DNA from 3 places in the Paenibacillus sp. Lou8.1 genome. Region 1 is predicted to be linked to each of the others. Evidence: riboswitches for the same ligand, from Rfam matches in the RefSeq annotation. Region 1 holds a riboswitch; each other region holds the start of a gene.
The links. Region 1 has a riboswitch for glycine ahead of sdaAB (L-serine ammonia-lyase, iron-sulfur-dependent subunit beta). Riboswitches for the same ligand answer to the same signal wherever they lie in the genome.
Positions count from the first base shown of each region.

Region 2: linked by a shared signal. The riboswitch ahead of NLX78_RS09525 (alanine/glycine:cation symporter family protein) and the one ahead of sdaAB (L-serine ammonia-lyase, iron-sulfur-dependent subunit beta) in region 1 are both predicted to bind glycine.
Region 3: linked by a shared signal. The riboswitch ahead of gcvT (glycine cleavage system aminomethyltransferase GcvT) and the one ahead of sdaAB (L-serine ammonia-lyase, iron-sulfur-dependent subunit beta) in region 1 are both predicted to bind glycine.

Region 1 covers NZ_JANAVN010000009.1:13,126-23,592, forward strand. The annotation lists gene NLX78_RS13985 (Ig-like domain-containing protein) at 1-491, shown strand, start outside; gene sdaAA (L-serine ammonia-lyase, iron-sulfur-dependent, subunit alpha) at 563-1,462, opposite strand; gene sdaAB (L-serine ammonia-lyase, iron-sulfur-dependent subunit beta) at 1,452-2,141, opposite strand; glycine riboswitch at 2,353-2,468, opposite strand; gene NLX78_RS14000 (DUF6359 domain-containing protein) at 2,684-4,282, shown strand; gene NLX78_RS14005 (ABC transporter ATP-binding protein) at 4,608-5,639, shown strand; gene NLX78_RS14010 (ABC transporter ATP-binding protein) at 5,617-6,543, shown strand; gene opp4B (oligopeptide ABC transporter permease) at 6,558-7,526, shown strand; gene NLX78_RS14020 (ABC transporter permease) at 7,555-8,463, shown strand; gene opp4A (oligopeptide ABC transporter substrate-binding protein) at 8,506-10,326, shown strand.
Region 2 covers NZ_JANAVN010000005.1:281,544-292,010, forward strand. The annotation lists gene NLX78_RS09500 (thioredoxin family protein) at 78-593, opposite strand; gene NLX78_RS09505 (beta-glucoside-specific PTS transporter subunit IIABC) at 732-2,588, opposite strand; gene licT (BglG family transcription antiterminator LicT) at 2,823-3,665, opposite strand; gene NLX78_RS09515 (LacI family DNA-binding transcriptional regulator) at 3,899-4,870, opposite strand; partial or broken gene NLX78_RS09520 (glycoside hydrolase family 1 protein) at 5,001-6,194, shown strand; glycine riboswitch at 6,363-6,439, shown strand; glycine riboswitch at 6,458-6,552, shown strand; gene NLX78_RS09525 (alanine/glycine:cation symporter family protein) at 6,713-8,131, shown strand; gene NLX78_RS09530 (iron-containing alcohol dehydrogenase) at 8,189-9,361, opposite strand; gene NLX78_RS09535 (carbohydrate ABC transporter permease) at 9,510-10,337, opposite strand; gene NLX78_RS09540 (carbohydrate ABC transporter permease) at 10,360-10,467, opposite strand, start outside.
Region 3 covers NZ_JANAVN010000011.1:86,224-96,690, forward strand. The annotation lists gene gcvPB (aminomethyl-transferring glycine dehydrogenase subunit GcvPB) at 1-277, opposite strand, end outside; gene gcvPA (aminomethyl-transferring glycine dehydrogenase subunit GcvPA) at 274-1,629, opposite strand; gene gcvT (glycine cleavage system aminomethyltransferase GcvT) at 1,754-2,854, opposite strand; glycine riboswitch at 3,031-3,129, opposite strand; gene gcvH (glycine cleavage system protein GcvH) at 3,524-3,922, shown strand; gene NLX78_RS16835 (PTS mannitol transporter subunit IIBC) at 4,301-5,779, shown strand; gene NLX78_RS16840 (BglG family transcription antiterminator) at 5,861-7,939, shown strand; gene NLX78_RS16845 (PTS mannitol transporter subunit IIA) at 7,936-8,370, shown strand; gene NLX78_RS16850 (mannitol-1-phosphate 5-dehydrogenase) at 8,367-9,512, shown strand; gene NLX78_RS26745 (DUF454 family protein) at 9,727-10,467, shown strand, end outside.

The sequences.
Region 1 (10,467 bases):
AGATTGAAGCGGATGCAATCGCGCTATCGCTCAAATCTGGAGATCAAAAAACCATCGCGATTGTGGTTAAATCGAGTGATGGTAAAGAAAAGGACGTTACGGCCCAAGCTGAATGGAAAACGTCTAATTATAAGGTAGCCACTGTTAAAAAGGGTCAGGTTACCGCGGTTAGCTACGGTAAAGCTAACATTCAGGCGAAATTTGGCGGGAAGGTAATCAGCGTACCTGTGGATGTTGATACGCTTAAATACCTGCAAACAGACGAAGTCGCATTGAATTTGAAGGCAGGACAGCTGGCTAAGGTTACGGCTACAGCCACGTATAAGGATGAGTCGGAGAAGGATGTCTCCAAACCGGCTGTCTGGTCCTCGTCCAGAATTATTGTTGCGACCGTCAAAGACGGTAACATTAAGGCACAGGGCAAGGGTAAAGCTGTAATTACTGTGAAATATGCAGGTAAAATGACGAAGGTACAGGTAACCGTTCAGTAAAAAAGAGAGCAAGCATACGTCCAAGGACGATAGGCTTGCTCTTTTATTTTAAGGAGGCTACCGCTTATAATTTATGACTTATCCTTCTTGGTTGGTGTGTTGCGTGTAAGTGATTCGGTCAAACGCTTGCCAGTCGGCGTCTGGGCCAACCCGCCTTTGGCGGTCTCGCGGTGCTTCGACGGCATCGCACTGCCGACTTCAAGCATCACGTCAATGACTTCGTCAGACGGAATAGCGCTGCGCACACCCGCCAAAGCCATATCTGCTGCGGCAAGTGCAGTCACGGCTCCCAGCCCGTTGCGCACGATGCACGGGATCTCCACGAGTCCGGCGACGGGGTCGCAAATCAGGCCGAGCGTGTTCTTAAGGGCGAGACCCACGGCGTGAACAGCCTGTTCAGGCGTACCACCGCGCAGCTCGACCATAGCGCCAGCGGCCATCCCGATAGCTGAGCCAATCTCAGCCTGACAGCCTCCCTCCGCGCCAGAAATGAAGGAGTTGTTGGCGATCACGTAGCCAATGGCTCCAGCGGCGAATAGGCCGTTCACCATATGCTCATCATCCCAGCCGAACCGTTCCTGCGCACTGATGAATACACCAGGGATAACCCCACATGAGCCTGCGGTAGGCGTGGCGACAATGCGACCCATGGATGCATTAACCTCCGACACGGAGAGGGCATAAGCCATGGCGAGCGCGGAGGCATCACCGGAGCAGGTTTCCCCTGCCCGCAGATACTCGGCTAGGCGCTTGCCGTCACCGCCCGTCAATCCACTGCGGGATACGGTGTCTTGTGTCTGACCGCGATGAACGGCTTCCTTCATGACTTCATAATAATCAGACATTTGGCGAAAGATTTCTTCCTCCGTTGTATTCGTTTCTTGTACCTGCTCTTGAATCATCAAGCGGCCAATCGTGGTGGATTCTTCAGCGCATAAAGCGCTGATCTCATGCAGATGGCTAAACCGCATCGGATTCAGCTCCTTTTTTCAAATTAATCATCTTAATTTCATACATATGAGGTAAAGAACGCAGTTCCGCAATTAGTTCAGCTGGAGCAGAACTGTCCGTTTCAATGGCGGTGAGTGCTTCACCATCCCGGCCCTTGCGATCTACGTGCATATAGGCAATGTTAATGTGAGCCTCGCCCAGCGCTGAAGTTATCGCGCCCAATGTACCGGGCTTATCCGAGTGGAGAAGCACCAGCGTAGGCAGCTCCCCGGTCAGATTGACCCGGAATTCATTCAGTTGCTGGACATGGATGCTGCCGCCGCCGATGGAGGAGCCCAACAGTGTGCGCTGATCCTCGCCCTTCCACAGCTCGAAACGGACAGTGTTCGGATGAGGGGCGGGGAGTCCGCTGACGGCGAATTCCACGGCCATCCCGGCTTGTTCGGCCCATTGCTCGGCATCGGGAATCCGGTGATCGTCCGTATCGTAATTAAGCAGTCCTGCGATGAGCGCCAGATCTGTACCGTGTCCTTTATACGTATCGGCAAAGGAGCCGTATAATGTCATGCGGGCACGGTCAGGCTGCGCTCCGAGCCAGTGCCGGGCAACGCGTGCGAGTCGCACCGCGCCTGCGGTGTGTGAACTGGAAGGTCCGGTCATGGCCGGGCCGATAATGGAAAATACATCTTTGAAACGCATGGTGTGGCCCCCTGTATGTTCTAATACCATACTATATGGTATTTCCGCGTCTTTGCGCGTTTATGACGGTTCCTAATGCTGACGCGCAATGTGAGCACAAAAAAGGACAGGATAAGGAAGTTTCCCTTATCTCTGTCCTCGTTACCTGAGAGTTTCGTGCGGTGTTCTTACCGCCTTACCCCTTGGGTGGCTTGCGCTCTCTCCAGAGTTGCGTCAGATGACGATACATGGACCTGAGAGATTATCCGCCAGCCGGGTGCTGGCGTCTTGCTCCTTCGGTGCCGCCAGAGTGTAGGCTCCCTGGACAGACTCTCCCGTCATCTTCATTCGCGTATACCGTTCTACATGTCTTCCTTAGGGTAATGTATGCCGTGCTCGGTGTCAATCACAGGGTTCAATTTTTACATAAACAGGTGCGTTTCCAATAAAAAAGATTAAAATTTACATAATTATGGATGAAATCAGGAAGGAATTAGAAGATTGGCGGCTAATCTGATAAAGGACAAGTACATTTATAGAAAACATAGGAGGGATATTGACGTATGGTAAAAGGCTTGCGGTTCACAGGTTCACGCTTAAAAGGGATGCTGCATCTAGCAGCAATCGTATCACTGCTGATCGGGATCTTCGTTCCATTCGGTCAGGTCAAGGCAGAGGGAGTATTGACAGTAGCCGAAGCACTTCAAGGCCAAAGCAGTGGAGGTACGGTGACGGTGGAAGGCTACATCGTCGGACATGCTACCGGATCGAAAACGGCTAACTTTTCTTCTCCGTTCGCGAATGATTTTAACGTACTGATTGCTGATCAGGCAAATGAACGTAATACGTCTAATCTATTGGATGTACAGCTGACTTCAGCGTACAGAGGGCAATTTGGGCTGTCAGGCCATCCTGAGCTGATCGGCAGCAAAATTCGTGTGACGGGTACACTCGGCGCCTACAATAATTTTGGTGGAGTGAAAAGCCCAAGCGCTGTTGAACTGGTGAGCGGAAGCGAGCCGGGGGAACCAGGTGAACCTGGCGAACCTGGCAACCCGGGTCAACCCGGTACTACATTGCCGGATGGAAAAGGCAAAAAGGTGCTGTTCGATAATACGCACGCACAGACCGCTGGTGCAGCAGATTGGGTCATTGAAGGCGCCTTCTCCGACTTTGCCAATGGACTGCGTAATGTAGGCTTTACGGTAGACCAATTGAATCGCCCCATTCCTTTTACTTATGGAGAGCAGGCCATAACATATGACAAGCTGCGCCAATATGATGTGTTCATTATTGGTGAAGCGAATGTTGCCTTTAAGGCATCCGAGCAGGCTGCTCTGCTGCAATACGTGAATAACGGGGGGAGCGTCTTCTTCATCTCCGATCATTATAATGCGGACCGTAACAAAAACCGTTGGGATTCCTCCGAAGTTATGAATGGCTACCGTCGTGGAGCCTATACTAATCCGGCCAAAGGCATGACTGCAGAAGAAGCAGCATCACCGGCGATGCAAGGATTAACAAGCTCCGATTGGCTGGCGACCAACTTTGGTGTTCGTTTCCGTTATAATGCGCTTGGTGACGTGAATGCTACTGACATTGTAGCCGCAGATCAATCTTTCGGTATTACCAAGGGTGTGCGCTCGATTGCAATGCATGCAGGATCTACGCTGGCTATTATTGATCCTACCAAGGCTAAAGGCATTGCTTATATCCCTTCAGGCACGAACAAATGGGGGAATGCTGTAGACCAGGGAGTTTATAACGGTGGGGGCCGTGCAGAAGGGCCTTATGCCGCTATCTCCAAGGTAGGTCAAGGCAAGGCAGCGTTCATCGGTGATTCTTCCCCTGTAGAAGATGCTACACCGAAATATGTGCGTGAGGAAAACGGACAGTCGAAGAAGACATATGATGGTTTCGAGGAAGTGGATGATTCCACCTTCCTGGTACAAACGGTCCAATGGCTTGCATGGAAGCAGGACTACACGAAATTGTCTGATGTGGCAGGTTTGACTCTGGATCAACCAACGAAGCTTCTGCCATTCGAGGAGCCTGCGGCTTCTACCGAACCACAGGCTGAGCCTTGGTCTGCGCCGGCAGCAGGCTACAAATGGTATGATCCTAGAACGTTCAAGTCTGGCTCCTATGGAGCGGCTTCATAATTATCGCCAGAAGCTCAATGTGAGCTGGCATTAGTTAGTCGTTTGATCCCTGTAGAGGGATCAAACGACTTTTTTTGTGATGAAAATTAACCTGTGGTTGGTTATTTCATTACATTTTGTGCCAGAAAGGCCGCGCTACTGCTGGATCATTGATTTTTTAAATGATGTTGATAGCATAATCTTAATTGATATATCCATATACTGGTGATAGGATGTATTCAAATTATTCCGACAAAAACGGTATGTAATGTTCATGAGAGGTTTTAAACATCAAACATGGTGAGAATAAGCGGGACAAGACCATGGAGAATGGAGGAAGCGCGCATTGAATACCGAACCCGTGTTGGAAATTAAAGGATTATCCGTCTCTTTTCGCATCAAGGATCAATATCACCCCGCAGTCGACCATTTGGATCTGACGGTCAACCCCAATGAAGTGCTGGCTGTAGTCGGAGAATCTGGCTGTGGCAAAAGCGCGCTGGCGCTTTCTATCCCGCAACTGCATGACATGGAACGCACACGTGTAGAGGGAGAGGTCCTTTTTAAAGGCACGGACCTGAACCGTCTTTCTTCAGGGCAAATGAATAAAATCCGCGGAGCGGGCATTGGTATGATTTTTCAGGACCCGCTGACAGCACTCAACCCGTTGATGAGCATTGGCAAGCAGATTGAGGAAAATCTTGATTATCATACGTCACTATCTACGAAGCAAAAAAGGGAACGTGTGCTGGAGCTGCTGGAAAGTGTAGATATACCGAATCCTGTGCGTGTGTATGATCAGTATCCGCATGAACTGTCAGGAGGGATGCGGCAGCGTGTGATGATCGCGATTGCCATAGCTTGCCGACCTTCTCTTATTATTGCAGATGAACCAACTACTGCGCTCGATGTAACGATCCAATCGCAAATTCTCGACTTGCTCAAACAGCTTCAACAGGAGACTGAGAGCGGAATTATCCTGATTACGCACGATCTTGGTGTTGTGGCAGAAGTAGCCGACCGCGTGGTGGTCATGTATGCCGGAGAAATCGTGGAGAGCGCTGATGTTTTTGAATTATTCAGGCATCCACAGCATCCGTATACGCGTTCTTTGCTTGCTTCTATGCCGGGATCGCATACCAAGGGGGAATCACTGCATGTCATCGGCGGCATTGTTCCCTCATTACAAGATATCCCCCGCAATAGTTGCCGCTTTGCTCCGCGTATTCCTTGGATTCAGGAGAGAGTGCATGAAGACCATCCCCAACTAAATGAAATTTCCCCTGGACATTGGGTCCGTTGTACATGTTATCAGCATTTTCATTTTGAAGACGAGGCAAAGGGGGAGGTTGCTCATGGCACTACTAGAGTTAAATGATCTAAGGGTCCACTATCCGGTGCGCGGTGGTTTCTTCCAGCGTGTTATCGATCAGGTGAAAGCAGTGGATGGCGTGTCGATCAGCATTGAGGCAGGCCAGACATACGGGCTGGTGGGAGAATCCGGCTGTGGAAAAACGACGACAGGCAGGACGATCATCGGTCTAAATAAGCTGACGAGCGGACGGATTCTGTTTAAAGGAAAGGACCTTACAGCTCTGAGCCGTAACAATCGCCATCCACTGCGTAGAGATATTCAGATGATTTTTCAGGACCCATACTCTTCGCTCAACCCGCGTAAGCGCGTATTGGATGTCATTGCTGAACCGCTGCGAAATTTTGAAAGGCTGAGCAGTGAGGAAGAACGAAGGAAAGTACAGACGTTGCTGGAAAAGGTCGGCTTGAACGCCGATGCAGCCTACAAATATCCGCATGAATTTTCCGGGGGGCAGCGGCAGCGGATCGGGATCGCGCGTGCGCTTACATTAAACCCCAAGCTGATCATTGCAGATGAGCCGGTGTCGGCGCTGGACGTTTCCGTGCAGGCACAAGTGCTTAATTTTATGAAGGATGTGCAGCGGGAGTTTAATTTAACGTATTTGTTCATTAGTCATGACCTAGGTATTATCCGCCATATGTGTGACCAAATCGGTATTATGTATCGGGGTCGTTTAGTGGAGCAGGGGAGCGAGCAAGACATTTATGAGCGTCCACAGCATCTGTATACCCAGCGCCTCATTGCAACCATTCCCAATATTGATCCTACAAAACGACTGGAAAATGCCCAAAAAAGGCGAATGCTTTTATCCTCCTACAAAACAGAGCTACCCCAACATCTAGACGCGAGTGGAAAGCCGTTTGCACTAAAATCAGTAAGTCCATCCCATCAAGTCGCGCTACCATAAGGGGGGTACAGAATATGTGGAAATTTACACTGCGTCGGCTGCTGGTTATGATCCCTCAACTTTTTGCACTGAGCGTGCTTATATTTTTCCTAGCTAAGGCTATGCCGGGGGATGCCCTGACAGGACTTATTACCTCGACACCCAATCTGAATCCGGCCGCACTGGAAGAACAGCGACAAAAACTGGGACTGAATGATCCGGTGTGGGTGCAGTATGGGAACTGGCTCGTCCAGCTGGCTCACGGGGATCTGGGCAAATCTTATGTACATAAAATTAGCGTTACCGATCTGATTGGCAGCCGTCTGGGGAACACGTTCTTTCTGGGCGTAGTAATTCTGGTTCTGACGTATCTGATCGCCATTCCGCTCGGCGTACTCAGCGGTCGTTATCAGCATAGTTTGCTGGATAAAACCGTAGTGGGCTATACCTATCTCAGCTTTGCGACACCTCTATTTATACTCGCGTTGTTGTTGCTGTACGTATTCGGATTCAGGCTCGGCTGGTTTCCAACCAGCGGCAGTGTGGATGTAGGCGTGGAGCCGGGAACATGGGCATATTACGTGAACAAGTCGTATCATCTCATTTTACCTGCGGTTACAGGCGCAATGCTCAGTACAACGGCTACGATTCAGTATTTGCGCAATGAGGTCATTGACACAAGACTGAAGGATTTTGTGAAAACAGCGCGTTCCAAAGGGGTGCCCGAAGGTAAAATTTATTCCCGCCATATTTTCAAAAACTCTCTATTGCCGATTGCTGCCTTTTTGGGCTATGACCTGACGGGAGTAATTGCAGGCAATATTTTTCTTGAATCTATTTTCGGTTATCCGGGGTTGGGCCAATTATTTCTCCAGTCCATCACTCAACGGGATTTTTCAGTCGTGAACGCGCTGGTCATGATCTCTGGCTTCTTGGCGCTATTAGGAACTCTTTTATCTGATGTCATCCTAAGCAAAGTCGATCCCCGCATTCGAATTGAATAGCGAACAAGTCTAGAGAAAGGGAGGGATTATGGTGTCTATACAGGTGGAGGAGGTCTTCACGCCGGAAATCATTCGTAAATCACCATCCAGTTGGTCTGTGCTGCGTCGTGAGCTGGTGCGTGACAAAATGTCCTTGGTTTCCATTGGCTTTGTAATTCTGTTCTTGATCTTTATATATGCCTCTGTCCTGTTTGTAAATCAGGATGTAGTCACGACAGTCGATTTGGGCGCGATCCGTGAAGCTCCAGGCTCAGTGCATTGGCTGGGGACAGATCGAGCGGGCAGGGATATTTTCGGTCAGCTGGTCATTGGAGCCCGCAATTCCTTCACCATCGGCTTTACGATTACATTGTTATCCGCCGCTATTGGCTTAACGTTAGGTTTGTTGGCTGGTTTTTATGGGGGGCTGGTCGATAACATCATCATGCGAATCATTGATTTTATTCTGGTGCTTCCGTTTTTGATGCTGGTTATCGTATTTGTCAGCATTGTACCCAAAAGCGGCATAGGGTCCTTTATTTTCATTATGACTGCCTTTTTATGGATTGGGAAAGCACGTCTTATCCGGGCCAAGGTGTTGTCGGAGCGCGAACTGGATTATGTGCAGGCTTCCAAAACCCTTGGCACACCCAATTGGAAAATCATTTGGTTTGGCGTGCTGCCCAATCTTAGCTCGGTCGTGATCGTCAATCTGACCCTCAGCCTCGCGGGGAATATCGGGATTGAGACCGGGCTTTCTTATCTCGGCTTTGGCTTACCGGAATCTACGCCAAGCTTGGGTACACTGGTGAGTTATGCCAATGACCCGGATGTTTTGCAGAATAGCTGGTGGATGTGGTTGCCAGCCTCACTGCTTATTTTGGTGCTAATGCTGGCGATTAACTTTATTGGCCAGGCGCTCAAACGCGCCACGGATGCCAGACAACGATTGGGTTAACTGAAGTTCAAGGATAAGGACAATGACAAGGAGGGATTTACAATGGTTAAACACTGGAAAAAAGGAATTCTGCCTGTTCTATCTGCAATTTTGGTATTTTCACTGGCCGCATGCAGCGGTTCGCCTTCCGCTTCAAATGGAGGGAAATCGTCTGACGGTACAGGCGGCTCAGGGTCCGACAGCAAGCAGGTGAATGCGACAGCGCTGGCGAAGGCGGTCAAGAACGATAAGGCGCCGATTAAGGGTGGCATCATCAATTATGCACTCGTGTCTGATACCCCTTTTGAAGGTATTCTGAATCCTGTATTTTATGAAGGCAATCCTGATTTTGAAGTCTTCCAGTTTTTCTACCCTTCTATGTTTTCGATTGACTCCAATCTAAATATTGACGATAAAGGAGCGGCGACAATTTCCTTTTCCCCAGACAATAAGGCGGTGACTGTCAAAATTGATCCCAAGCTGAACTGGACGGATGGTAATCCCGTAACGGCAGAGGACTATGCTTTTTCCTATGAAGTGATTGGTCATAAAGACTATGAAGGTCCGCGTTATGATAGCTTTATGACCAACATTGTGGGCATGGAGGATTATCACGCGGGTAAGGCCAAAACCATTTCTGGCATCAAGGTGCTGAATGAGAAAGAGGTTACCATTCACTTCAAGGAACCTAATCCTTCGGTGAAATCGGGGCTTTGGTCTACACCACTGGAGAAAAAGGTATTTCAGAATATTCCCGTGAAAGATATGGCCGGATCTGATCCTGTCCGTAAAAATCCGATTGGCTATGGGCCGTTCAAAATTAAATCTATGGTCACAGGTGAATCTGTGGAATTCGTCAAAAATGAAGATTATTTCCACGGTGAGCCCAAGTTAGATGGCCTTCATCTGAAGGTGGTGAACCCGAATGTCATTACCGAGGCGCTGAAAAGTGGAGAAGTCGACTGGGCCAGCTATCCAACCACCCGTTACAATGAGGCCAGTAATCCGAAAAATGTACAGTTTCTCGGTCAGGAGGAATTATCTTATAGCTATGTGGGCTTTAAGATGGGCAAATTCGATCAGGCCAAGAATCTAAATATCATGGACCCGAACGCCAAGCTGGCGAACAAGTCATTGCGTCAGGCCCTCGGCTATGCGCTGAATAATGAGCAGGTCGGCAAGCAGCTCTATCATGGACTTCGGATTCCAGCAACATCCCTGATTCCGCCTGCCTTTAAGGGATATCATGATATGAATGCAAAGGGCATCACGTATGACCCGGACAAGGCGAAAAAGCTGCTGGACGAGGCAGGCTATGTGGATACCAATGGAGATGGATACCGTGAGGACCCTAAGGGCAAGGAACTGGTACTCCATTATGCAGCAATGAGCGGGGATGCGACAGCCGAATCGCTGGCGAAGTTTTATTTGCAAAATTGGAAGGATGTCGGGCTTCATGTCGAACTGGTGGACGGTCGTCTGCTTGAGTTCAATTCTTTCTATGACCGTGTGCAAAAGGATGACCCCGGCATTGATATTTTTGGCGGCGCATGGAGTACAGGTACAGATGTAAACCCTAGTGGGCTGTATGGACGCGGAGCCAGCTTTAACTACTCGCGCTTTACCAGTGAAGAGAATGATAAGCTGTTGCAGGAAGGGGTGTCTGTTAAAGCCTTTGACGACAATTATCGTAAAGATATATACAATCAGTGGCAGGCGTATATGAGCGAGGAGGCACCCATCGTACCGACGTTATTCCGTTACTCGTTAGAGGCAGTGAATAATCGGGTAGCCAATTACGATATTACCCGTGGCAAGGAGTATGATGCAGACACGTTTGCGAATATTACGTTGACTGCGGAAAAAGCCGAAGTAGCCCAATAATCTAAAAAAGCGCAATAACCTGAAGATGAAGCGCGAACCGGATGGATCCGATTTTGCGCTTCTTTTGACCTCTTAATATCAATCATTCTGGGGATTCTCGAAGGGAGAGAAGGAAGACGGAAATACGTCAGCTTCAATACT
Region 2 (10,467 bases), on a different contig from region 1:
ATGCATTATAGACATGAATACCTTTTTTTTGCATAAACAGTTCTTTGTGTTTGTAATAAGATGAATAGAAAAGAGACTTATAAAATAATTTTCTTGGAAGTCAGCCACTCTTTTACGGCGTCCGTACTGAGGTCTCTTTTAGGCGTCCATTCTATTTTATCAACCAGTTTGCCATTTCTGAATTCTGCAATGGTGGGGGTGTATTTTATATTGTAATCCTCTTTGAATTTATTCCATTGGGACTTGTCCTTATGGATTTTGTGAACGTTCAAAAAAGTAATTTTAGAGCCTAGATTATACTGCTCAATTATCTTGTTAAAGTTAGGCTCAAACCGGTTGCAGTCGCCACAACTGGGTCTGCCGACATAGACAAGTACACTTCGATCCTGTTGAATTAAACTCTTAAAATTTTCAAATGTAACCGCATTCAAGTGGTCATATATTTCCGGGTAATTGCTTTTGCTCGCTTGGATTTCTTTGTCTTTTTGTTGAACAACCTGCTCTAGGTCTTGAAATTTAGCTACAGCTGAAATAGCGATACCAATGATAAGTAATACAATGACACTTAACCCGGCGATATATCCTTTTTTCACAGAAATCCTCCTTTTTTTACAATCTTACACTTACAGTAAATGATATTTCCATTTCTAGCTGTAACACTTGTCTCATTATGTATAAAAAAAGAAGCTTTCCATTGTTGGGAAAGCTTCTTTAGTCTGATAATTAAAACGTTAGACCACAACAGTCAACAAGTAATCCTCACGCTTCACTTCAGTTTCCATTGTGTTCAACACATCCAGGTATTGAGCGGAATTTGTTACGATAATTGGTGTAGCTGTAATATAGCCTGCCGCCTTTATTTGCTCGATGTCAAATTCAAGCAACAGTTGTCCTTGCTTAACCACATCGCCTTCCTTAACGCGCTTGTCAAAGAATTGTCCTTTCAGCTTCACTGTATTCACACCCACGTGAATCAGAATTTCTGCTCCGTCATTGGAAGTAATACCGATTGCATGTCCGGTCGGGAATACTGTCGTAATCGTTCCATTGACAGGAGATGTCAGCACACCCTCTGTAGGATCAATGAGGATTCCTTTCCCCATAGCACCTGAAGCAAAAGCAACATCAGAAGATTGTTCCAAAGGCAATACTTTACCTTGCAGTGGGCTTACGAGAATTTCTTTCTCGATTGCCACTTCTTTCTTTACGGGTGCAGCTTCTGTTTTTGCAGTTTCTTCTTTTGGATCATCAAAGCCCAAAATCATAACCAACACAACTGCGAGTACAAAGGCAACGAGCAAACCGATGACTACCCACAAGAATCCAGTTCCAAAATAAGTTGGCAACGCCAGTAAACTAGGCAGGGAGAAGGATTTTGCAGTCGCTCCGCCAGAAGCGATAATAGCGCCCCCAATACCACCGGAAATACAAGCATAAATGAAAGGCTTTTTCAATTTCAAAGTTACACCATAAATCGTTGGTTCAGTAATCCCGAATACAGCTGCCAGTGTAGAGGAACCAGCCAAAGCCTTCATCTGGGTGTTCCGGGATTTCAGGAATACCCCCAGTGTTGCACCGGCTTGAGAAAGTACAGCTGCTGTAAGCATCGGAAGCATCGTGTCATAACCCAATGTTGCAATATTGGACAGCATGATAGGAACAAAGCCCCAGTGTACGCCGAAAATAACAAATACTTGCCAGAATGCTCCGGCAACAGCTCCGGCGATCAATGGGCTTAAATTGTATACCCATGTAAAACCGTTCGCCAAGCCCTGACTGATCAGGTTACCGACTGGACCAAAGGCCAAAAACGTCAACGGAACAACGACCAGTAGTGATAGCATAGGTACGATAATGTTTTTAACTGATTGATGGATAAAGGAATTGAACCAGCGTTCCACATAGGACTGTACCCATACCGCGAGAATAATTGGGATTACGCTGGAACTGTATTTAATTAAAATGATTGGAATCCCGAGAAAAGCCAGTTTTGCCGGATTGTCCACCGCCGCAATAACATCCGGGTAGACAAGGGCTCCAGCAACTGCGACAGATACAAAGGCATTTGTCTTAAATTTACGGGACGATGTAATAGCCAGAAATAGAGGCAAGAAATAAAATACACTGTCTGAAGCGGCGTTCAGAATCAGATACGTACCGCTTGTATTATCAATCCAATGGAGCGACAAAATTAATGCCAGAATCCCTTTGAGCAAACCTGCCCCTGCAAGAGCTCCCAAAAGAGGAGAAAAAATGCTGGAAATGATATCGACCGCTTTTCCAAGGAAATTCGTTTTTTCGGAAGACTCTTCCTTTTTCGCATTTGGATTGTCAGCATCCTGTAAATTTGTTTCTGCCATCATATGCTCAAACACTTGACCTACATTGTTGCCGATAACCACTTGAAACTGGCCGCTGCTTTCCACTACTGTAATGACACCAGGGGTTGCTTCCAGTGCGGCTTTGTCTGCTTTTGTACGATCATTTAATTTAAATCTCAAGCGTGTAGCGCAATGGAATACCGAATTGACATTTTCTTCGCCACCAACGAGGGTCACTATTTTTTTAGATAGTTCTTTATCACTCATGTTCAGAACTCCTTATGGGTTATTCTTGCTACTGATAGGATTTACTGTTTACAGCTGTTGCTAAGATACGCCGGCGTGCATCTTTTTTTAAACTTGTAAACAAGAAAAACCTAAACTCGTGGTGAAAACTACGCACTCTCTCCTATAGAGGAACGTCGATTTCACCATCAGTTTAGGTTTTGCCTGCCTTACCAGTCACAATCCATGAACGATGAAGGTATGAAGTTGTTAGTCTTATATGTTATTACGTTCAGTTACGCGATGAATATGGATAGTTAGATATACGTATTCATCCTTGCTTAAATATTGATCGTATGTTTTTTCCAGATATTCATTGATCTTTTGGGCACAAGCAAAAGCTTCGGTATACGTCTGCTTTACCTGGTTATACAAAAATTCTTCACCACTGTGAATGACTTCTTTGCGAATCACTCGCATCGCAAAATATTGCAAATGTGTCAAAAATCTCGAGTAGCTAAAAGAAGACTCATCCAGCACAATTCCGTAATGATACGTAATAATGTTCAAGATATGTTGAACAATCTCGGTCATTTTCAGTGTGGATTTCATTTCGTTACCGTCGATCCGTGCATTCACCACATGCAATGCAATAAATCCCGCTTCATCTTCGCCTAATTTTACTCCGAGCGTATTTTCAATTTTTTGGAGAGCATCCAGCCCAACTGCAAATTCTTTTTTGTAAAAGCGTTTAATTTCATACAGCATCGCGTTTTGGAGTGCCAGTCCTTTTTCTTGCCGTTGTATGGCAAAATGAATATGGTCGGTCAACGTTAAATAAATATTATCGCTTAACTCCGTATCCAATACTTCCGTTGCATGCTTTACAATTTCATTCACGACCTCCAGATGAGATACAGGAATATCGTTCAGCAACTCGGTTAGTTTGGCCGTGAACTCGTTTTCATTTAACATGAAAATCTTATCTATTTTATCATCATCGACTTGATCGCCAGCCACCTTTTTGAAGGAAATACCTCTTCCCATCACGATGACCTCTTTGCCTTTATCGTTTTTAGTCAATAGGACGTTGTTATTGAGCACCTTCTCAATAATCATTGAAGTTCCCCCTCCCATCCTTTACCAATAAAAAATGCCTAAGCACAATTCAATACTATTGTTAGCAATAGCACTCAATTGAACTCAGGCATTGCCCGCATCACCGGTCACAATCCTTCGATATAGTGCTATTGTAGCACAAAAAAAAGCGATTTCAACATATTTTATTCTGTTTCGACAAAAAATATTTCTTATCAAGGCCCTTTTGCCTAATTTGCAAGTACATCGTTACCTTATGTAGTCGTACGTTCAATGAGGCTGTACTCTAGCGAATGAAGCTTCATTTGGCGTCCAATCAGCTGAGGGGAAAGCATGAAAAAGGCATTTTGTGCTTGAGCCATGATAGGATTTTGAATCGTTGTAATCCCCAGCGTATGCGCCAGCTCCGTGTTATCGAATCCAACAATTGCCAGATCTTCCGGTACGTTCAGTTTTTGTCTGCGTGCTTCGCAGAGAATGCCCACTGCTACATAATCGTTAGCACATAAAATAGCCTCTGGAAATTCGTCCGGATGCTGTAACAAATCCCGTACGACCTGTTCGCCATCACGGATATTATAAATAGAAGAGTGATTCCAGTGTTGCAACACTGGCAGATTGTGCTCACTCATGATCTGTTCGTAGGCTCGTTGTCTACTATGGGTATTAATACTGCTCGGACGGCCAAAAGCATTGGCTATACGAGTATAGCCTTTTTGTATCAAATGTTTGAGCGCTAACATATATCCTTCATACTGATCCATAGCGACGGAGCGAATATCGGTATGCTCCATTCGTTGCCACGACACGATCGGGCCATATTTGCAATAGGTGCTCAAAAAATCAGTGTCATTCACGCAGGAAATGATGACCAGCGCATCGACTCTTTTTCTTTTTAAATCCTCAAAGGCTTGAAGCTCTTTCTTTTTGTCTTCTCCCGAAGTATAAATAATGGTTTGAAATTCATATTGGCCCGCTACTTCCACAAAGCTGTCCAGAAAAGCGAGAACAATTTCATTAATAGTTGAAGTAATGATACCGATCTGAAGCGTCTGACCCTTGGATAGAGAAATGGCATTCCGATTAGGAACATAATCTAATTCCTGCATGATTTTCAAAATCTTAGCTCTTGTTTCGTGACTAACGTGGGGGGACTGATTTAATACTCTGGATACCGTAGCTTTGGAAAAGCCCGCCAGTTTTGCAATTTGATCAAGATTCGACATGGTGCTTCTCCTCACATAAGAAAAAATACTTGACATGAAACGCGTTACAACGATTAGGATGCTTATGAAGGCATTACGTCTATTTTAAAGTATCTATCAATGCATTTCAAAGGAGAACGGTTATCGTTAGGTTGCATTGTTCGCTGAAATGGGCTTCAAAGTATTCCGTATGTCCAACCACTGGTCGCGGATTTTCCCGAATGGCTATGATGCCGAGCCGAATGAAGCAGGATTGCAATTCTACGACAATGTATTTGATGAGCTGCGCAAGTATAATATTGAGCCACTGGTAACATTGTCACATTATGAAACACCGCTAGGTCTGACGCAGAAGTATAATGGCTGGCTGGGACGTGAAGTCATACAGCACTACGTAAATTATGCCGAAACGGTGTTTATACGCTATAAGGATAAAGTAAAATACTGGCTGACCTTTAATGAAATCAATGTAATGACCATGAGTCCGTTCACCGGTGGCGGTGTGGTTATTGACCGTGTAGAAAACAAACAACAAGCGATATATCAAGCATTGCATCATCAATTTGTAGCTAGTGCACTGGCGACCAAACGGGGACATGAGATCATCCCGGGCGCTCAGATCGGCTGTATGCTGGCACGTATTGAAAGCTATCCACATACGTGTAACCCAGAGGATATACTGAAAGCCCAGCATGAAAATCAGATGAACCTGTTCTTTACGGATGTGCATGCCCGTGGGGAATATTCTAACTACATGAATCGTTATTTTGAAGAAAATAATGTTGTAATACACACAGAACCAGGCGATGCCGAAATATTGAAAAATAACACGGTTGATTTTATCTCATTCAGCTACTATATGACCTTGACCGTATCTGCAGGTCCAGAAGGTGAGAAAGCAGCAGGAAACCTGATTGGTGGCGTGAAAAATCCATATTTACAGTCCTCCGACTGGGGCTGGCAGATCGATCCGATCGGCCTGCGTGTTACGCTGAACACGTTATATGACCGCTATCAAAAGCCGCTGTTCATCGTGGAAAATGGTTTGGGTGCGTATGATAAGGTGGAAGAAGACGGCTCTGTGCATGACACGTATCGCATTGATTACTTGCGTCAGCATATTGTCCAAATGAAGGAAGCGATTGCCGACGGTGTTGATCTGATTGGTTACACCAGCTGGGGTCCTATCGACCTTGTGAGCATGTCTACTTCCGAAATGTCCAAGCGCTACGGATTTATTTACGTTGATCTGGATGATGACGGTAACGGAACGCTCAAACGCTCCAAAAAGGACTCATTTAACTGGTATAAAAATGTGATAGCAACCAATGGTGAAGAATTGTAATTCCATATCATCTCGGGCGGGTATAGCAGAGGACATCCTAAGGATGAAATTTGCTGTATCTGCTTTTTTGATAGACACAATAATAATATTTCAGAGGGCTTCACAAACTTTTCACTTGTAATAAGCTGAAAGTTTTCTGTATAATAAATAAAAATTTCATATGTCTGGTTGATGTTTGCGGGAGATGGAACGAAAGTTCCGACCGAAGGGGCAAAACTCTCAGGTGCTTAGGCTGGTTACAGCAACAAGCGGGGACCGTAAACGGACAGAACTCTGGAGAGACCCTTAATTGGGCGCCGAAGGTGCACCGCAGAAAACATCTGCTTAAACTCTCAGGCAAAAGGACAGAGACGCGAATAACCTGTGACAGGGAATGCCCCTAGGCTTTTTTATGAGCTATTAGAGGTAGAAACCTGCACAAGATGGTTGTATTTTTTCGTGCCTTTAACCTCTCCAGGAGTCGAATCAGCTGATTTGACTCTTTTTTGTTTTCTAATATGCTGGAGGAGCGGGTTGAAATGAATTTGGTACATGTATTAGAAACGATTGACAGCTGGATATGGGGAGCGCCGCTTCTTATTCTTGTAATGGGCACTGGGTTGTGGCTAACGATCCGTTTGAAGCTGCTCCAGGTTATTCGATTGCCTTTGGCGCTCAAGCTAATTGGTAAAGCGCCGGACGAAGGTAGCGGAGATGTAAGCAGCTTCGGAGCATTGAGTACGGCACTGGCAGCTACTGTAGGTACAGGAAGTATTGTCGGCGTGGCAACAGCGATCAAACTGGGTGGGCCCGGTTCATTATTCTGGATGCTGGTTGCAGCTTTTTTCGGGATGGCAACCAAATATGCGGAAGGATTATTATCCGTTAAATACCGTGTTAAAGACCGGAACGGACAATTTTCGGGTGGCCCGATGTATTATATTGAAAACGGGCTTGGCCGCCGTTTCAAGCCGCTGGCGATGTTGTTTGCCTTTTCTGGTGTTCTTGTAGCCCTATTTGGAATCGGTACTTTTCCGCAAGTAAAGGCTATCGTTTCTTCGACGGAAAGTAGCTTTGGAGTGCCAACGGTAGTTACAGCGATCATTATTTCCGTGTTAACGGCTGTTGTTACGATTGGAGGACTCAAAAGTATTGCCAAGGTATCCACAAAGATTGTTCCATTCATGTCGGGGCTCTATATCGTAGTTTGCTTAATTGTACTCATTAAGTTTGCAGGAGAGCTTCCTCATGCGATTGCTTTAGTATTACAAGGGGCCTTCTCGACCACATCTGCAACGGGTGGATTTGCCGGAGCAACGATTATGTTGGCGATGCGAAGCGGAGTTGCCAGAGGTATTTTTGCTAATGAAGCCGGTTTGGGAAGTGCGCCAATTGCAGCAGCAGCTGCTAAGACGAAATGGCCTGCAGAACAAGGGCTGATATCCATGACAGGCGTATTTATCGATACGATGATTATTTGTAATCTGACGGGATTTACGTTGCTGGTTACGGGAATATGGAGTGGAAATGACGATGGAGGTCTGATGACCCAGCATGCGTTTTCCAGTGCCTTTCCGGCTGGTGCAGAACTCGTGACGATTAGCCTTATTTTATTTGCATTCACAACGATACTGGGCTGGAATTACTACGGGGAACGTTGTGTTGAATATTTACTGGGTGTCAAATGGATTAAACCATACCGTTATTTGTTCATCGCACTTGTGGCAGGAGGTGCGTTCATCAAGTTGGAAGCCATTTGGCTGCTGGCAGATATCTTTAACGCAATGATGGCTTTCCCGAATCTGATTGCACTGCTTGGCTTATCGGGAATCGTAGTTGCAGAAACCCGAACCTATATGGATTCTCTGTATCCTAATAAGAAAAAGGGCATTCTTGCAGGTGCCAATGTAGGGGCTGCTATTCAAGTAGAAGAAAAGGGACAAACGGTTAATTCATAAATTCCAAAAGGGAGTGCCCTCAGCCATCACAGGCTTGAGGACACTCCCTTTTGAATGTTACAACGATGCACGCAAAATAGCTAAAATATCTTCTTGATTCAGCTTTTTATAATTACCAAATCCTCCGTACTCCATTTCACGGGCTGCAATGTCCGCGATTTTTTCCAATTGCTCATCATTAATATTGTAATCGGCCAGCGTAGAAGGGGCACCGAGACTTGTCCAGAATGCACTAAGACGGTCAATACCTTCCAAGGCGATTTCTCTATCTGTTTTACCTACGGTGTCTAAGTCAAACATGCTGAGCATCAGCCGCTTCATGCGTGCAGCATCCTGATCCACTGTATGTCTCATCCAGTTGGGAAACAGAATTGCCAGACCGCCAGCATGAGGAATATCATATACAGCGGATAATGCATGTTCAATCGTATGCGAAGCCCAGTCCCCGAAGTAGCCCATTTGCAGTGTTCCGTTAAGAGCAATCGTTCCGGCATATAAAATCGTTTCACGATGCTCGTAGTTGTGCAAATCCTCTAGCAGTTTAGGTGCAGTTTCGATCACGGTTTGCAGCACGGAAAAGCACATACGATCTTGCAACGGTGTATTTTTAACATTGTGAAAATACTGTTCAAACACATGGCTCATCATATCCACCATGCCATATACCGTCTGATCACGTGGCACAGAAAAGGTATTTTTAGGGTCCAGAATGGAGAATTTCGGATGCGTCACCGCACTGCCCCATACGTATTTTTCGTTCGTTTCCCAGTTGGTGATGACAGAATCCGGATTCATTTCTGAACCGGTGGCGGCGAGTGTGAGGATGGTGCCGAATGGTAGAGCCTCGGTCGGCATGTGCTTTTTGTTGATAATATCCCACACATCGCCGTCATATTTAGCCCCTGCTGCGATGGCTTTGGTGCAATCAATAACGCTTCCGCCGCCTACTGCAAGTAAGAAGTCGATGTTTTCATTTCGGCAAATGTCGATGCCCTTCTTAACGGTGGACAAGCGCGGATTCGGCTCTACGCCGGACAATTCATGAATGTTAAGATGTAGCGGCTCTAACGCGTTTAATACCTGGTCATACAGACCATTTCGCTTGACACTTCCGCCTCCGTATATCAGTAAAATATTTTTGCCGTAATTCAGCAGCTCCTGCTGCAGTTCTTCAATTTGATTGTCTCCAAATATTAATTTGGTGGGGTTATAATATGTGAATTTGTTCATCTGGAAAGTTCCCCTCAGTTCATAGTTCATGTTCAAATCGTAAATCGCTTAACCTGATTGCCTGTTGGATACCTAACTTCATCATGTAAGCTATTTGAAATGACGATTAACTATTATACATGAAATGAATAAGGGAATTCAAGTAAATCTAATCTTTGACCGCTCCAGCGGCAAGATCGGAAATAAACTGGCGGCTAATGAAAAGAAACAAAATAATAAGTGGCAGTACAGCCAGCAGGGTGCCCGCAATGACCATCGCATAATCCGTATTGTAAATTCCGTTCAATTGTGACAGTGCAATCTGGAGCGTGAATTTACGCTCATCCGTTAAGACGATTAGCGGCCATAAATAATCATTCCAAGCTCCTATAAAGGTAAACGCGCCGAGAAAAGCGAACGCAGGACGTAGAATAGGCAGTGCTACATTCAAGTACAGTCGAAAAAAGCTGCATCCGTCCATCCGGCCCGCATCCAGCAGCTCCTTTGGGATGGATTCTTCCGCATATTGACGAATCCAGAAAATGCCGAAGGCATTTACCATTCCCGGGATGATAAGCGCTTTGAACGTACCTACCCATCCAAAGGAGGCCATCATGACAAAGGAGGGGACAAGCGAAAGTTGTGAAGGGACCATCATCGTAGCTAGCAGAACGATAAATAGCACTTTTTTGCCCGGAAAATCAAACTTGGCGAATGCAAAACCTGCCAGTGAATCGAAAAACAGAACCAATAGGGTAACAGAACTGGCTACAAAAAGGGTATTAAAAAAGGCTCCGGCAAAATTAATCTGCTGTAATACTCTCGTTATGTTATCCAAGAAGTGGCTGCCAAACCACAATTGCGGTGGAAAACGGTAGATGTCTGAAGTGGTACGAGTTGCCATGACGATCAGCCAGTAAAATGGAAACATCGACAGGATGATTCCCACCAACAATCCGGCATATAAAACAAAGGATTTTGCGCGTGTCTGCATCATGTTGTGAAGCTCCTTCCCATCGTTATTTTTTACCTTGAACGAGTTTCCAGTTTATGATGGAGAATAGAGCAATGATGAGGAACATGCCCCATCCGACGGCTGCACCATATCCAAAATAGTTGTTAATGAA
Region 3 (10,467 bases), on a different contig from region 1:
TACAGGAGCCGAGCGGATAAAATCCGTTGTCCACGCCGAAATTGCGCCGGGACAAGGCGGTATAATGCCGAATAACGTCTACTTCGTATACCTCGGGTAATGCCGCAGGTTCACTGCGCAGCGCATAATCTGGCAAAAGCTCTGCCACCGGGCGACGGGGAACGTCGCACTCGGGAAGAGAATAGGCGATGCGACCCGGACGGCTCAATTCAAAAATGAGCGCTTGATCGTGTTCCTTCAACAGCCCTTGTTTCTGATCCTGTCCGGTGTGTATCATAGCAATCCCCCCAAGGTGTGTACAAATTGGTCAATCTCCTCTTTGGTTCTTTGCTCCGTCACGGCAATCAACATGTGACCAGCAAGTTCCTCATAGTCCCGGCCCAAATCGTAGCCAGCGATAAATCCAGCAGCTAGCAACTCAGTCTGGAGTTTGCTCATATCTGTACCCTCAGGCAGTCTAAGGGCAAATTCGTTAAAGGTCGGTGCGTTAAACGAGGCTGTTACGCCCTTCAAGCTCAGCAATTGCTCTAAAGCATAACGGCTTTTATGCAAATTTAGCTCGGCTACTTCCTTGATCCCCTGTCTACCCATGACAGACAAGTACACAGATGCAGATAAAGCTAGCAACGCTTGATTGGAGCAAATGTTAGACGTGGCCTTTTCGCGGCGGATATGCTGTTCCCGCGCTTGCAAGGTCAGCACGAAGCCGCGTTTACCGTTACGGTCAGTGGTCTGACCCACAATACGGCCGGGGATACGGCGCATATGTGCCTGAGAAACGGCAAAGTATCCACAGGTCGGACCGCCGAGAGAAGAGGAGATGCCAAGTGGCTGCGCATCTCCTACCACAATATCCGCGCCCTGTTTGCCGGGTGTCTCCAGCAAGCCAAGTGCCAGTGGGTTGGCGCTGACGACCAAAAGACCTTTGTGCGCATGGATGAGATCAGCCATCGGCTTCAGGTTTTCCACGGCTCCGAAAAAGTTGGGGCTTTGGACTAAAACAGCCGCGGTCTGTTCTGATACGGCCGCCGCTAACGCATTAGCATCCGTTACCCCGTCCGAACAGCCAATCTCCACGATGTCCAAATCCAATCCGCGTGCATAGGCTGCCAATACCTGACGTGCCTCCGGATGGACGGACCTTGATACGATAAGCTGTTTACGGCGGGTAGCTGCGGCGGACAGTGAGCCCGCTTCCGCCAGTGCAGTCGCTCCGTCGTACATGCTGGCATTAGCTACAGCCATGCCCGTCAATTCGCAAATATACGACTGAAATTCGAAAATGGCTTGTAGCTCGCCTTGGCTTACTTCCGGCTGATAGGGGGTGTAGGCTGTGTAGAATTCCGAGCGTGAAGTGATGTGCTGGATGACGGACGGAATATGATGATCATAGATTCCTGCGCCAAGAAAGCTGGCATGTGTGTCTGTATTGGCGTTGTGTCCGGCCAGCTCGGCCAAATGTCGGGTCAAGGCTCTCTCGTCGAGCCGAGAAGAAAGAGGGAGTTCCCCTTGATATCGAATGGCCTCAGGAATGTCACTGAATAAATCATCAATGGATGAAACGCCGACCACACGCAGCATTTCGATTTGATCCTGTTCAGTCATAGGGAGATAGCGATGCTGCTTCATAGGTTCTGGCTCCTTTCGAAAAGCAAAATTTAAATCGTAAATTAGCTAATAAAAAAGTGTGAGATGAAAACCCAGAAGTTCATATCTGACATGTTTGCTTTATTGAAATGAAGAGAGTTTAAGATCAGCGCGGGCGTTTATAAAAGGGTGCTGCCACCACCTCGGCACGCAGGCGTTTGCCACGAATCTCAACCTCCAGCGGTGTGGAGAGGGTGCTAAAACGACTGTCTACCAAGGCGAGGCCGAGATTACGCTTCAAGGTGGGCGACTGAGTCCCCGTTGTGACCTCACCGATGTGTTGTCCTTCTGCGAATACCGGGTAATGGGCGCGAGGGATACCGCGATCCATCATTTCCAGCCCGATCAATTTGCGAGGAATCCCTTGATCTTTCTGACGTTGCAGTGCTTCTCTACCGATAAAATCTCCTTTATTCAGCTTGACGAAGAAACCTAGACCGGCTTCGAGCGGTGAAATCGTGGCAGATAACTCCTGTCCGTACAGCGGCAACCGTGCCTCAAAGCGTAGGGTATCCCGAGCACCAAGTCCAGCGGGAATCAGCCCATACGACTCACCGGAACGAAGCAAACCCTCCCATACGGCTGGTGCTTCCGCGGCAGGTACGTAAAATTCAAAACCGTCTTCACCCGTATATCCGGTTCGTGAGACGAGTGCTTTTGCTCCGAACAATGGCACATTCTCATGGAAGCGAAAAGATGCCAGATTCGTAATGTCCGTATCTGCCACGGCTGCGGCAATACGTGCTGCTTCCGGTCCTTGCAACGCCAGCAATGCTATCGCATCAGACACATTCTCCATGTGAACGGATGCAGGCATATGGCGAATTAGCCAATCCCAATCCTTATCGATGTTAGAGGCGTTCACAACGAGCATGTAGCGCTCCGGTCCTTTGCAGTAAACAAGCAGGTCGTCTACTACCCCTCCATCGGGGTAACACAGGAGTGAATATTGTGCCTGACCTGGTTCCAACTGGCTGACATCATTCGTGGTCACCCTTTGCAGAAAAGCTTCGGCCTCTTTGCCTTCAACCAAAAATTCGCCCATATGCGATACATCGAATAAACCCGCACGTTGCCGGACGGCCTCATGCTCCTTTTGAATGCCGCTAAACTGAACGGGGAGCTCCCAGCCGCCAAAGTCAATACAACGAACCCCAGACTGCGTCCCGTAGGACGAATATAGCGGTGTTTTTCGCAAATTAGTCATTTTTCCACTCCTATCCGGTGTGATCGGCTAAACAAAAAAGACAGGCCGAAAAAAACGTATAGACGGCAGTCTACACTCTTTTTTCAGCTCTGTCCTTGATACCAGAAAGTTACCCCGGTATGTACCGGGTTTCCCCTTGGGTGATCCGCTCCAATAGCGAATGCTCTCCAGAGATGCGTCCGGCAGAGGTCCTTTTGCCTGAGAGATTCACCTGCAATGCAGGCTTACTCCTTCGGCGCTACCTTCGGGATCAACAGTATATTACCTGGCTTTGCAGATAACAACTTGATCCGATTCGCGTGCACTTATGTCTCATAAGCGGCAACAGCTATGCGAATCTTTTTGGCAGTCTCTCCCTCCGCGTTCATCCGCGTTTGCAGTTGTCGGGGTGTTTTCCAAAGCATTTGCTATAACCCATTAATACGCAAATTCATTCAAAATGTCAATAAAAATGTCATCAAAAACAATAGAAAAAACATTTAATATATAAATAAGGATATGTAAGCGTTTGTTATAAGTTATCATATTTTTATATAGTACGCCATATGAGGTCATATGAAGTATTTTTGTTAGTATTATTGACATGAGTGTTCCTGTTGTCATAATCTTAACCTGTCTAATACAGGTGAGCAAAAGCGATTTTATTCATATGGAAGTGAGGGGAACAGGATGGGTGAAGTAAAGCAGCAACTTTGGTATACAGACGAACATGAGTGGGTTCAGCGCACAGAGAATGGAACGTTGCGGATTGGTATTACAGACTTTGCACAGCATCAACTGGGTGATATTGTTTTTGTAGAATTACCTGAGGTGGGAGTAACGATTGAGCAGGGAGCGGAGATCGGTACGATTGAATCGGTGAAGACGGTATCCGACCTTTTTGCTCCGGTGACGGGAACCGTATTAAAAGTGAATGAAGCGCTGGAAAGTACGCCTGAGCTAGTGAATGAATCTCCCTATGAAAAAGGTTGGATGATCGAAGTAGAGATGGGTAAAGATGTGGAGGAAGCATTGGGCAAGCTACTGTCTGCGGATCAATACGAGCAGTTGATTTCCGATGAGCAGTAATGGAGCAATGTAGTATGGAATAAGAGTGTTATTTGTCTGCTCGATTTTTGTATACAACAGTCGCTATGATTTGACATAGCGGCTATTTTTTTGTCTTTTTTCAGACGTAATTACGTGTTTTATTCTGATGTAGAGGGTTGTCCCTATAGTAAGAATCATACATAATCCAGTACGGTTTTTCGACTAATTTCTATAGCTACAGGTCATATTAAGAAGAATTATGCAGGTATAATACCTTCTCGGATAATTTAAATTTAAATGTTGTCATCAACGTTCATGACGAAAGTACGTTTTCATTTCGTTGATGAAGATAGCGCTGTCATTTAGTATGAATTTTAAGAAAAGGTAGTGATGCTTACCTACAAGGAGGATTTGAATATGAGTACATTGGACGCAAAGCCAAGTTCAAAAGGAGGCACTCGTGTCGCCGTACAGCGTTTTGGCCGTTTTCTCAGCGGTATGGTTATGCCCAACATGGGAGCCTTTATCGCGTGGGGATTGATTACGGCACTCTTTATTCCGACCGGGTGGTTCCCGAACGAAGGTTTTGCACAACTGGTTGATCCGATGAAAAATTATTTGCTGCCGCTGCTGATTGGTTACACGGGAGGCACGATGATTCACGGACAACGTGGAGGTGTGATTGGTGCCATTATGACGATGGGTGTCATAGTGGGAGCCGATATCCCGATGTTCCTGGGCGCGATGGTCGCTGGTCCGCTGGCTGCGTGGATATTGAAGAAGTTCGACAAGGCCATTGAAGGCAAAGTCAGATCAGGCTTTGAAATGCTGGTCAATAATTTTTCGGCCGGGATTATCGGTGCCATTCTAGCACTGCTTGCCCATGTGGCGATCGGCCCGGTTGTACAAATGATCAGTCAAGTATTGTCGGCAGGGGTACAGTTCCTCGTGAACGCAGGGCTACTGCCGCTTGTCAACCTCATTATTGAGCCCGGAAAAGTATTATTTTTAAACAACGCGCTGAATCACGGAGTATTAAGCCCGATTGCGTTGGAGGAAGCTGCAAGAACAGGGAAATCCGTACTGTTCATGCTGGAATCCAACCCTGGGCCGGGGCTCGGTATTTTGCTGGCCTACTGCCTGTTCGGTAAAGGCTCTGCGAAGTCGTCGGCTCCTGGGGCAGTCATCATTCATTTTTTCGGCGGGATTCATGAAATTTATTTCCCTTATATTTTGATGAAGCCGATTTTGATTCTTGCTGCTATAGCTGGGGGCGTTGTGGGAACCTTCTGTTTCATGTTGACAGGTGCCGGACTGGTTGCTGCTCCTTCGCCGGGCAGCATCATCGCCTATTTTCTAATGACGCCAAAAGGCGGATATTTGCCAATGCTAAGCGGGGTGATCGCTGCTGCGGTTGTATCTTTTGCTGTTGCCGCAGTGTTACTCAAGACTGGTAAGCAACAAGAAGAGGGGCTGGAGGAAGCTGCATCCCGCCTGAAAGATATGAAAAATCAAAGCAAGAGTGCAAGTGCTAACGCCACTGTAATGGAAGATAACCACGAATCTGATCGTGCTGCAGAAATTGCTGCAGATCGAACGCTCAAGGATAAATCCGAAGTGAACAAAATCGTCTTTTCCTGTGATGCAGGTATGGGTTCAAGCGCTATGGGTGCCTCGATTTTACGCAAAAAAATGAAGCAGGCGGGTGTGGGCGTAACAGTTACGAATACGGCAATCAGTGAAATTCCACAGGATGCGGATATTGTCATTACGCAAAAAACGTTGACAGATCGGGCTAAAACAGTAGCTCCGAAAGCTGAGCACATTTCCATTGACAATTTTCTGAAGAGCCCTGAATACGAAGCGCTGGTTGAACGTCTGAAATCCGATTCTTAATCCCCATCGAAGTCAGGCGGACTGTATGCAATGTACGTCTCCTGCTGGAGGGATGAGCTTGGGAAGGAACGGTATGCGCTTATGAATATTACGAAACGACAACGTGACATCGTGGAATATCTTCTGGAGCAGTCCAAAGAGGTTACAGCCGGGGAAATTGCTACGAAGATCAATGTCAGCACAAGGACGGTTCATCGGGAACTGGGTGCAGTCGAGCATTGGCTGGCAGCTCATGAGGTGAAGCTGGAGAAAAAGTCAGGGATCGGTATCTGTATAGATGCTGATCCAGCTCAGCTTGTATGCCTGCGAAAACAATTGCTGCATACGAAGTCAGACGAATATTCGGCTGAGGAGAGAAAGATCGTGGTACTCTGCATGCTGCTGGATACACGGGAGCCGATCAAGCTGTTGGCGCTGGCTTCAGATCTGAAAGTCACGGTAACTACGGTCAGTCATGATCTAGACGAATTGCAGAGCTGGATTGGGAAACGTGGACTCATGCTTGTGCGCAGACGGGGGTACGGGGTCGAGATTACAGGGCGGGAGGCAGACAAAAGACGGGCGATTTCCGAGCTGGCTCTCGAATATCTGGATGAATCCGATCTGTTTTCAGCCCGGGAAGAACTTCGTCCTGTAACCCGTGTTGCCGACAAGTTGCTGGAGATGATTGGCAGAGATAACCTGCTAATCGTGGAAAAGGCCCTCTGGCAGCCCCATGAAAAATGGTTGGAAAACATGGTGGAAAGCAAATACATGGAGCTGCTGATTCAAATTTGCGTTTCGCTGGTACGTCTGCGACTCGGGTATGTTATAGATCCTCTTCTCTCGTATTTAAAAACAGATTCGGATGAAAATATCATGCTTCGCACAGCTATGGTGGAACGCATATGCACGGAGTTGTCAGAGGCGCTGGATATTGAATTTCCAGAGCCGGAACGATCTTATCTCAGGCTGCTATTTCGTGATGCCGAGGATCACTCTACCCGATTACTGCCGTTGGATGATCTCGTACTGTTGGAGTCGGTTCATGAGTTGATTCGTCGTGTGGAGGAAGAGACAGGCACGCCATTGAAAGAGGACCGTGTTCTGCGTGAAGGACTGATTGCCCATATGGCTCCGGTATTCAAACGTTTGAAGGAAGGCAGGTCGATTCGTAACCCTCTCCTTCAGCAAATCCGCAAGGATTACAGCAGCTTATTTGACTCAGTGAAAAAGGCTGCGGCGAGCATGACAGGAATGAAAGTGCCTGATGAAGAGATTGGATTTCTCGTCATGCATTTCGGCGCTTCGCTGGAGCGGCTGCGACAATTGCGTCGGGAGGTGAGGGCCATTGTAGTCTGCACGAGCGGCATTGGATCATCCAGACTTCTGGCAACAAGGCTCGCCAAAGAGCTCCCACAGATCAAAATTGTGGATAGGGCTTCATGGTACGAGGCGGCGCGGATTCCCAAGGAGGATTATGATCTGATCATTTCGACAGTAGAGCTACCGCTTGAACCAGATCGGTATCTTAAGATCAGTCCGCTGCTAACGCAGGAGGAGAGTGACCGTCTACGTCATTTCATCCAGCATATTACACTCCATCATCTCAATGATCATCAGCAGGAACAGGCCGTTCAGCCTGGCCAGGATATGGAGTGGCTTACCGGTCTGCGGAAAAGTCTTGAGGAAATTGTACACATTGTACAGCAATTTCAAGTGTGTCCGCTGGAAAATCAAGGGATGGATATGGCGGCGACCGTAGAGGCGATATGCATGCTGGAGGCGGGGCGGAGGAATGTCACAGAGCCTTCTGTGGTTGCTGCACAACTCATGGAAAGAGAGCGCCAAGGTAGTCAGGTGATCTCTGATACCTCCATTGCTTTAGTTCATACACGCAGCCACTATATTCCCAAGCCTTCGCTTACCTTGTATAAGCTGGCAGAGCCGCTGTTGGCGGATACAGGTGAACAGGTAGAATGCGTGCTGCTCATGTTGGGGCCTCGTGAGCTGCCGAGAGAAAGCTTGGAGGTATTGAGCGAGATTAGTGCATTACTCTTGCAGGAAGACATGGTTACGCTACTGGAACACGGTAGCAGGGATCATATTGTCAATTATATATCGAGTGAGCTGGCTGAATTTTTCCACAGTAAATTAGGGACAGGGAGGAACCTACCGTGAGTATTATGACGATAGACAAAGTAAAAATGAACGCAACCGCCAAAGACAAATATGAGGCGATTCGTATGGCTGGACAAATCCTGCTGGATGCGGGACATATTTCAAGTGAGTACATTGACAAGATGCTGGAACGCGAGGAGATCGTGTCTACCTACATCGGGAATGGGCTGGCTATTCCACATGGCACCAAGGAATCCAAGACGCTTATTCAATCCACAGGCATCTCCATCGTTCAGTTCCCGCAAGGCGTAGATTTTGGGGAAGAGAAAGCATATATGGTGATCGGCATTGCAGCACAAGGCGGCGATCATATGGAGATTTTGACGAGTATCGCTGTGGTGTGTGCGGAGGAAGAAAATATGGATAAACTCCGCAACGCGGTGACCCCACAGGAAATTATAGATCTGTTCGAAAGTGAGCTGGAGCTATGAGAGCCGTCCACTTTGGAGCAGGAAATATCGGTCGCGGCTTTATCGGATTAATTCTGTCGCGTGCAGGCTATGAGGTTGTCTTTTCAGATGTCAACGACACCCTTGTATCCGAGTTACGCCGTCGTAAACAATATACCGTAGAGTTAGCCAATGATACAAAGGATACGGAGCTGGTCACGAATGTAACGGCGATTGACGGCAGAGATGCATCCGCTGTAGCGGATGCGGTAGACCATGCTGATCTGGTAACGACCGCGGTAGGGGTTAGCATCCTCAGGCATATTGCAGCAGGTATTGCCGAGGGAATAGCGCGGCGGGTGGAGCGAGGGGCAGGCCCGCTGCATGTGATTGCTTGCGAAAATGCAATCGGAGGCAGCGCCCAACTGAAAGAGCATGTTTTTGCGCTACTGGATGAGGCGACTCGTGCCAAGGCAGAGGCTTCGGTATATTTCCCCAATGCTGCTGTAGACCGGATTGTGCCGATCCAACACCACGAGGACCCGTTACATGTGCAGGTAGAGCCTTTTTACGAGTGGGTGGTGGATCGTTCACAAATGGCACCTGAGCATGAAGAAATCGAAGGCATCCTGTACGTGCAGGATCTAGAGCCTTACATTGAACGAAAGCTGTTCACGGTGAATACGGGGCATTGCGTGGCAGCCTATCTTGGTTATACCGCAGGTTATGCTACCATCCAGGAGGCCATGAAGGATAGCAAGGTGGTGGATTCGATACAAGGGTCACTGGAGGAGACAGGAGCAGTGCTTGTGAAGCGCTTCGGTTTGGATCAAGGGGAGCATAAGAAGTACATCTCTAAAATTTTGGATCGCTTCCGCAATCCTAATCTGACAGACGATGTTACTCGGGTCGGACGTTCACCGTTGCGCAAGCTGTCTCCCAATGATCGTCTTGTACGTCCCGCGCTCCAAGCGCAGGAGTATGGCATCCCTACGGATCATCTGGCGTTAGGAATGGCTGCTGCCTGTAAATTTGATATTACGGAAGACCCCGAGGCAGTCGAGCTTCAGCAGGTGATTCGTAGCGAAGGACTGGGTGCGGCGCTGACGCGTTATACTTCCATAACCGCAGACCACCCGTTACATCGGCAGGTATTGGAGCAATATGATATTATAAATTCATAAAACAACGAATTATCAACATCTACTTTCCGTAATCCTCTTGAAGACAAAGCATCCACATCAACACTAACGTGTTCTGTAGGGATGTGCTTCAAGAGGATTTTTATATGCGTGATTTACATCACATAACAACCTGCTTAAATTGTTTATATTGATAATGATTATCATTATCTATGAAATGAAATCATTACTATTATAATTATTAGGGAGGATTATAGTGAAACCGATCTATATTACCTTAGGGTTTTTATTTTTGGCGCTTGGAGTTATTGGTGTAGTGCTACCGTTGCTACCGACTACACCGTTTCTGCTGCTAGCGACCTTTTTCTTTATGCGGGGGTCCGAAAGGATTCACCAGTGGTTTTCGAATACCTCTCTGTACCAAAAGCATCTAGAGAGTTTTGTTCAAACAAGATCGTTGAAGCTGTCTATGAAAATCACGACATTGGGCTTAGCGTCAGCGATGCTGATTACAGGCTTTATTTTCACGCCTAATGTGTGGGGGAAAGCGCTCATCGTCTTGGTCATCCTTTTTAAATATTATTACTTTATATTCCGCATCGGAACAATAAGAAATGCTGCAGCAGAAATAACGCCTTCATGTTCATCTGAACCTATACCTACACCTACTCCTAAAAAAAGGTCTAAAATGGTCGATAGCCGTCTGCTCGGTCTAGTGGAACATTCTCGGAAATATATCGTCTTGGGTGTGCTTGTGCAGTGGATCGGTCTTTTGGGGAGTATAGCCGCTGTGTTGTCTATGGCCTTTGTTATGCAGCAGGCATGGGAAGGACAAGTGACTCGCAAGCTGATTCTATCTATGACGGTCATTGTTATTGCTGCTATTGCAGTTCGCTGCCTGAGCAATTATGCAGCCAGTATGTTATCCTGTCGTGCTTCGGTAAATGCTAAAAAAACGCTGCGCTCGCAAATTTACGGCAAGTTGCTGAAGATGGGA